Regions from separate parts of the Lactobacillus sp. RTP31084st1_F9_RTP31084_210423 genome, predicted to be linked through region 1. Evidence: predicted binding sites of a transcription regulator. Region 1 holds the regulator's gene; the other holds the start of a gene.
What was found. Region 1 encodes Rex, which represses fermentation and respiration genes when NADH is low (regulators of the CRP and FNR family bind a similar motif). Its sites were predicted from a motif close to TTGTGAANTANTTCACAA; they were not measured.
Positions count from the first base shown of each region.

Region 2: a site for Rex is predicted at 2,017-2,034, ahead of adhE (bifunctional acetaldehyde-CoA/alcohol dehydrogenase). Genes of this name have one in related genera too.

Region 1 is NZ_JBCOVH010000002.1:376,506-379,936, forward strand. It holds gene AB5359_RS07205 (ABC-F family ATP-binding cassette domain-containing protein) at 1-1,286, opposite strand, end outside; gene AB5359_RS07210 (redox-sensing transcriptional repressor Rex) at 1,452-2,096, shown strand; gene AB5359_RS07215 (TIGR00730 family Rossman fold protein) at 2,234-2,800, shown strand; gene AB5359_RS07220 (LytTR family DNA-binding domain-containing protein) at 2,971-3,429, shown strand; gene AB5359_RS07225 (hypothetical protein) at 3,426-3,431, shown strand, end outside.
Region 2 is NZ_JBCOVH010000005.1:358-3,788, reverse strand. It holds gene adhE (bifunctional acetaldehyde-CoA/alcohol dehydrogenase) at 1-1,842, opposite strand, end outside; gene AB5359_RS09015 (amino acid permease) at 2,148-3,431, shown strand, end outside.

The DNA.
Region 1 (3,431 bases):
AACAAGAAGGAAGCCAAAATAGATCGGACGTCTTTTTCAGGCATTGTCTTGTGACGATCCCAAATTGTATCAAGAACAGTTTTTGAAGGATCTAAACTTTGGAGTTCTTGATCATAGTAACCAATATCTAAACTTGCACCATATTTAATTGAACCACCTTTTGGTTCAAGCTTTTTCATAATGGTTTTGAGCAAGGTAGACTTACCAATTCCGTTAGGGCCGATAATAGCAACGCGGTCATTCTTATTGACTTGGAAGTCGATATCGGAAACCATTACCTTATCAGGATAGCCGATCGTCAGATCCTTAGCGATCAGTACTTCTTTTCCAGAAGGACGTTCGCTAGTGAAGTTAATACGAACTTTTTGCTTGTGCTTAGGTGGCTTGATACGCTCCATCTTGTCCAAAACTTTACGCCGGCTTTGGGCGCGTTTAGTAGTAGAAGCACGAACTAGGTTCTTTTGAATGAACTCTTCTTCCTTTTTAATCTTTTCTTGCTGTTTTTCATAAGCGGCTTCTTGCTGGCTATCCATCAATTCACGTTCTTTAACGTATTGACTGTAATTACCCTTGAAAGTAGTCAGCTTTCCAAAGTTCAGTTCAAAAATTTGATTAGCTAAGTGATCTAAGAAGTACTGGTCGTGAGAAACAGTAATAATTGCGCCTTGATAATTCTTTAGGAACGTTTCTAACCAATCTAAAGTGTCTAAGTCAAGGTAGTTAGTAGGTTCGTCAAGCAGCAGTACTGGTGGCTTTTGTAAAAGCAATTTAACAAAGGCAAGTCGTGTCTTTTCACCGCCAGAAAGGGTGCCAATTACCTTATTCCAAGTATTTTCTTTAAAATTAAAACCGTTAAGAATACTCTTAATTTCAGCCTGGTGGGTAAAGCCGCCTTCTTGTTCGAAGTCGTAAGCTAATTGATCATACCGCTTGAGCAAGTCTTCATCTTCGGGATGGTCGGCAATTTGCTCTTGCATTTTAGTGATTTTTTTATTTTTTTCGATTAAATCATTAAAGACAGTAAGCATTTCATCCCAGATTGTTTTGTCTTCATCGAGGCCATTTTCCTGAGCGATGTAGCCGACTTTTAATCCCTTATTAATAGTAAATTGACCACTAGTTGGTTCTTGTTGACCAGTCATGATCTTTAATAAGGTAGTTTTTCCGGCTCCGTTAGGTCCAACAAGACCGATTCTGGCATTGTCAGGAACCGAGAAAGAAATGTTACTGAAGATAATATTGCCTCCAAAACGTTGTTCGAGGTCTTGAGCTTGTGCAATAATCATAATTATTTTCTCCTAGTGCTTATTTTAACATAGTGAATCTTTTAAATTTTATGAAAATATGACCTTTGTGAAAATTGTTTCTTGATTTATCCTTAAAGAATGCCTATTATTAGTTTGATTAGTAAATATTTCACATTCGTATTTATAAAAGAAAGAGGCCTCTTAATGGATGAAATTAAGATTCCTAAGGCTACTGCCAGACGCTTGCCGCTATATTATCGCTATTTAATCTTTTTAAATGATGAAGGAAAAGAAAAAGTGTCCTCAACTGAACTTGCGGAAGCAGTTCAAGTTGACAGTGCTTCAATTCGTCGTGATTTTTCTTACTTTGGTGCCTTAGGTAAGCGTGGCTATGGCTATGATGTTAAGAACTTGCTTAATTTCTTTAAAAAGATTTTGAACCAAGATACTTTAACTAACGTTGCCTTAGTTGGTGTTGGTAATATGGGACATGCGCTTTTGAATTATAACTTCAAGCGTACTAATAATATCAGAATTAGCGCTGCTTTTGACATTAATCCTGAAATTACTGGAACAATTATGTCAGGTGTGCCTGTTTATGATATGAGTGAAATGAAGAAGCAGCTTCGTGAGCAACAAATTACGATTGCAATCCTTTGTGTACCGCAAACAGCAGCGCAAAAGACTGCCAATGAAATGTTTGATGCTGGGATTAAAGGGATCATGAACTTTACGCCACTTCGTTTATCTGCACCTTCTAGGGTTCGTGTACAAAATGTTGACTTGGCAACTGAACTTCAAACTTTAATCTATTTCCTGGATTCAGATAAAGATAAGAACAAAAAATAATTTACTATTAATATTGCTTTTGCACAAGCTTAATTAGGCTTGTGTATTTTTTATACATTTTTATTTGTAATCAGAAAGAAAATAATTTTAAGATAAATAGGCATAGAATTTTTAAATTTAGAAATAAGGTAGATAAAATGATTAAAAAAATGGCAGTTTATTGTGGTGCACGCTCAGGTAACCGCCCTGAATATGCTAAAGCTGCTTATGAATTTGGTAAAAAAATGGTAGACCACCAGATCGAGCTAGTCTATGGCGGAGGCAAGTATGGTTTAATGCGAGCCGTTGCTGATGGAGTTTTAGAAAATGGCGGTATTGTTCATGGCATTATTACTGAAGAATTAAAAGATCGTGGTGCAGCTTACGATAAGGTGCAAGATTTTCGCGTGGTCCCAAGTATGGATAAGCGAAAAGATACGATGATGAACTTGGCTGATGGGATGGTAGCTCTTCCTGGCAGTATTGGTACTTTAGAAGAAATAAGTCAAGCTATTTCTTGGACTGCAATTGGCGATAATGCTAAGCCCGTTGCTTTTTATAACTATGCTGGTTTTTATGATTATTTAGATAAGTTGTTGAAGCGCATGAATCAGGATGATTTTTTAGAAAATATTTACTTAGATACGGTCTATTTTGGAACTGATTTTGATAAGATTTTGCAGTTTATGGAGGATTATCAGGCTCCGGCTTATCGTGAATATTGATTTATTAAACTAAAGAAGCATAATCTAAATTTCCCCCTCGTATTTAGGTTCATGCTTCTTTTTTTGACCACTTAGAACTTTAAAATGACCGCTTAGTCAATTTCACTAGATTTTAATCTTATATTCATGTTTAATATAAATATCAAGAACGAAACAAGGAAGTGAGAATTGTGAAAGTTAAGCTTGAACTTGATCCAGATCAGCAAGAGACAGAAATAACGATTCATGCTAAAAGCTTAACGCCTGAAGTAGAAAGAATATATCATCAACTTCAAACTGATTCAGAACATCCTGATCAAATTGAGGGGATGATGGACAATACTTCTTATTATTTAAGTATTAACAATATTCTCTTTTTTGAAACAGACGCTAAGCAGGTAATGGCGCATACGACGAGGAATGCATATTTTGTTAAGTATAAATTATATGAACTAGAAAACTTATTAAGTGGACAGTTCATGCGAGTATCGAGATCGACTATTTTAAATTTAGATCAGATCTACGCTGTTACTAAATCGATTTCTAATTGTCAGATTAAGTTTCATGATTCCTATAAGACAGTCTATGTTTCAAGAAGATATTACCGAGATTTAAATGAAAGATTAAAAGAGAGAAGGGCATTATCATGAGA
Region 2 (3,431 bases), on a different contig from region 1:
AAATGGTGATACTTCTGAGCCAGTGCCTGAAGTTGTTGGGATACATACTAATTGAATGGCGTTATATTTTGGAAACCTTACCGTTCTTTTTCTAATGTCTAAAAACTTTGAATAGGCATCTTCAAAACTCATATCTGGATTTTCATAGAATAAACGCATTGCTTTAGCAGCATCCATTACAGAACCACCACCAACAGCAATAACTACATCTGGTTTAAAGATATTCATTCTGTGAACACCATCAGCAATTATAGTGGTATCTGGATCTTTAGTTACTGCTTGAAAGACTTCATAGCTCTTCTTTCCACGACGTTGACTAATGATATCGGTAATTTCATTAATGTACTTACTTGCTACGCCTTCATCAGTCACAATGAAAAATCTTTCAACATCTGGCATATGTTTTAAGTAATTTGCAGCATTATGTTCAAAATACGTCTTCTTTGGTACTTTAATCCACTGCATATTATCGCGACGCTTTGCAACGGTCTTAATATTAAGCAAGTCTCTAGCACCAATATTATGTGAGAAAGTATTTGCTCCGTATGAACCAGTTCCCAAAGTAAGAGAAGGAAGCATATTGTTGTATAAATCACCAACCCCACCAACTGAAGCAGGAGAGTTTACTAAGATACGACATGCATCCATTTTCATTGAAAAGTCATCAATAACCTTTTCATCTTGTGAGTGAACGCCAGCAGTATGTCCACGACCACCATAGTTTAGAAGATCAGTACAAATCTTATAGGCATCTTCATGATCTTTAGCCTTGTACATAGTAAATACTGGGGAAAGTTTTTCAGCAGATAAAGGATACTTTTTACCTACACCCTTATATTCAGCAATGATTACTTTGGTATCTTCTGGAACATCTACGCCACATAACTTAGCAATTTGATAAGCTGAACGTCCTGCGACTGGACCAGCAACTGTTCCTCTTCTAGGATCGATAAACTTTTCTTCAAATTTTTTAATTTCATCTGGTTTCAAGAAATAGCAGTTCCAAGACTTAAATTCATCTTTTACTTTGTTGTAAATTTCTTCATCAACTACTACAGAGTTTTCAGATGAACAAATCATTCCATTATCAAAAGTCTTAGACAAGACAATGTCATAAACAGATTCTGGAATATTAGCAGTCTTTTCAATATAAGATGGACCATTACCAGGACCAACACCAATAGCAGGCTTACCAGATGAATAAGCTGCCTTAACCATTCCGGGACCACCAGTAGCCAAGATAGTTTGAACATTTGGATGATTCATTAAAGCACTAGTGGCTTCAAGACTTGGATATTCAATCCATTGAATAGCATCTTTAGGTGCACCCGCCTTAATTGCAGCCTCACGAATAATTTCACCAGTTTTTACACAACTCTTCTGTGCTTGTGGGTGAAAACCAAAAATAATAGCATTTCTAGTCTTTAAAGCAAGCATTGCCTTAAAAATTACAGTTGAAGTTGGGTTAGTAACTGGAGTTACACCAGCAATTACACCCTTAGGTTCTGCAATTTTGACTAATTGCTTTTCCTTATCTTCTTCAATAACACCTACAGTTTTTTCGTGGCGAAGACTATTCCAAATATTTTCACTAGCAAACATGTTCTTGATTGTTTTGTCTTCTACTACACCACGACCAGTTTCTTCAACTGCCATTTTTGCAAGAAGATAACTGTTTTGCTCTCCAGCACTTGCAATAGCTTCACATATTTTATCAACTTGTTCTTGATTGAAATCGGCCATCTCATCTAAAGCAACATGAGCTTTTTCAACATAGCCATCAATCATTTTATTTACATCAATTGTTTTTTCTTCTTTTGTAGCCTTTTTATCTTGCACCATCTAAATTGGGCCTCCTACTCGGAAATCTAGGCATATTTTTATGAACAATGACAGTATAGCGCCTATCTTAGACATTTGTAAATGACTTTGTGCACTCTTTTACAAATTCACAATATGATAAAAAGTAAGAAATAGCTGTTTTAAGTAATGATATCGTTTACATTTTTGATAATATTGAAAAATATTTCACAATATAACTTTGATTTACAATCTTATAAAAAATATTAAAACCTATACGTTTTAACTATTGTCATAGATTTTTATGTTAAAATTTTAATAAACTATGAAAGGAGTTTTACATCTTAATGTCAAAAAACAACTCAGAAACATCTGAGATTAAAACTATGAAGCGTAGTTTAACAAATACCCATATCCAACTAATTGCATTAGGGGGAACAATTGGAACTGGGCTTTTTCTAGGAGTCGGAAACAGTATTGAACTAGCCGGGCCAGCAGTAATTTTTATTTATTGCCTAGTTGGTTTCTTCCTTTTTCTTTTAATGAGAGCACTAGGAGAATTGATACTTTCTGATATTAAGAAAAATACCTATATCGATTTTATTACAGAATACCTAGGAAAAAGTATTGGTACAACAACTGGATATTTATATTGGTTTAGTTGGCTGACGTTAGCTATGGCAGAAATTACCGCTTTAGGTATTTACTTTCAATATTGGTGGCCAAATTTGCAAAGCTGGATTCCAGGATTGATTACTTTATTGTTTTTACTATCTATTAACCTAATTTCAGCTCGAGTATTCGGTAACTTAGAATTTAGCTTTGCAATTATTAAAATCGTAACAATTATTGCGTTTGTTATTCTAATTTTTTATTTATTAATCACAAACTCTGCAACAAAATACGGACACGTAAGCTGGCAGAATATGGTTATTGATGGCGGAATTTTCGCTAAAGGTCCCAAAGGTTTTTTATTAGGTTTCCAAATGGTTATCTTCAGTTTTATCGGAGTTGAGTTAATTGGATTAACAGCTGCAGAAGCCAAAGAGCCTAAAAAAACAATTACTCGAGCAGTTGATCAATTACCAATTAGAATCATTTTATTCTACGTCTTAGCAATTTTAAGTATCTTATTAGCTATCCCTTGGGATAAGGTGTCCACGTCTAGTTCACCTTTTGTTCAAACATTAGGTGCTACTGGTATCAAAAATGCTGGCTCAATAATTAACTTTGTTGTAATAAGTGCAGCTATTTCATCAACCAATAGTTTTATCTATAGTGCAGGGCGGTTATTATTTTCAATAAATTACAAGGGTAAAACTAAATTAAGTAAGCATTTAGGAAAACTAGATCGGCGACAATTACCTAAAAATGCATTAATATTTTCAACAATTTTAATCGCTTTAGCACCACTTTTGAATTTCTTTTTAAAAGATGCCTTTACTTTCATTTCTGCTACAGCGACCAGCATGTTTTTAGTAATTTGGTCAATCATGATCATTACCCATATGACTTACCGAAAGAAAAGCTTAGAAAGCGAACTACCAACCTTCAAAATGCCATTATATCCTTTATCTGATATAGCAGTACTAACTTTCTTTATAGCTATGATCATTATTCTATTAATTTTT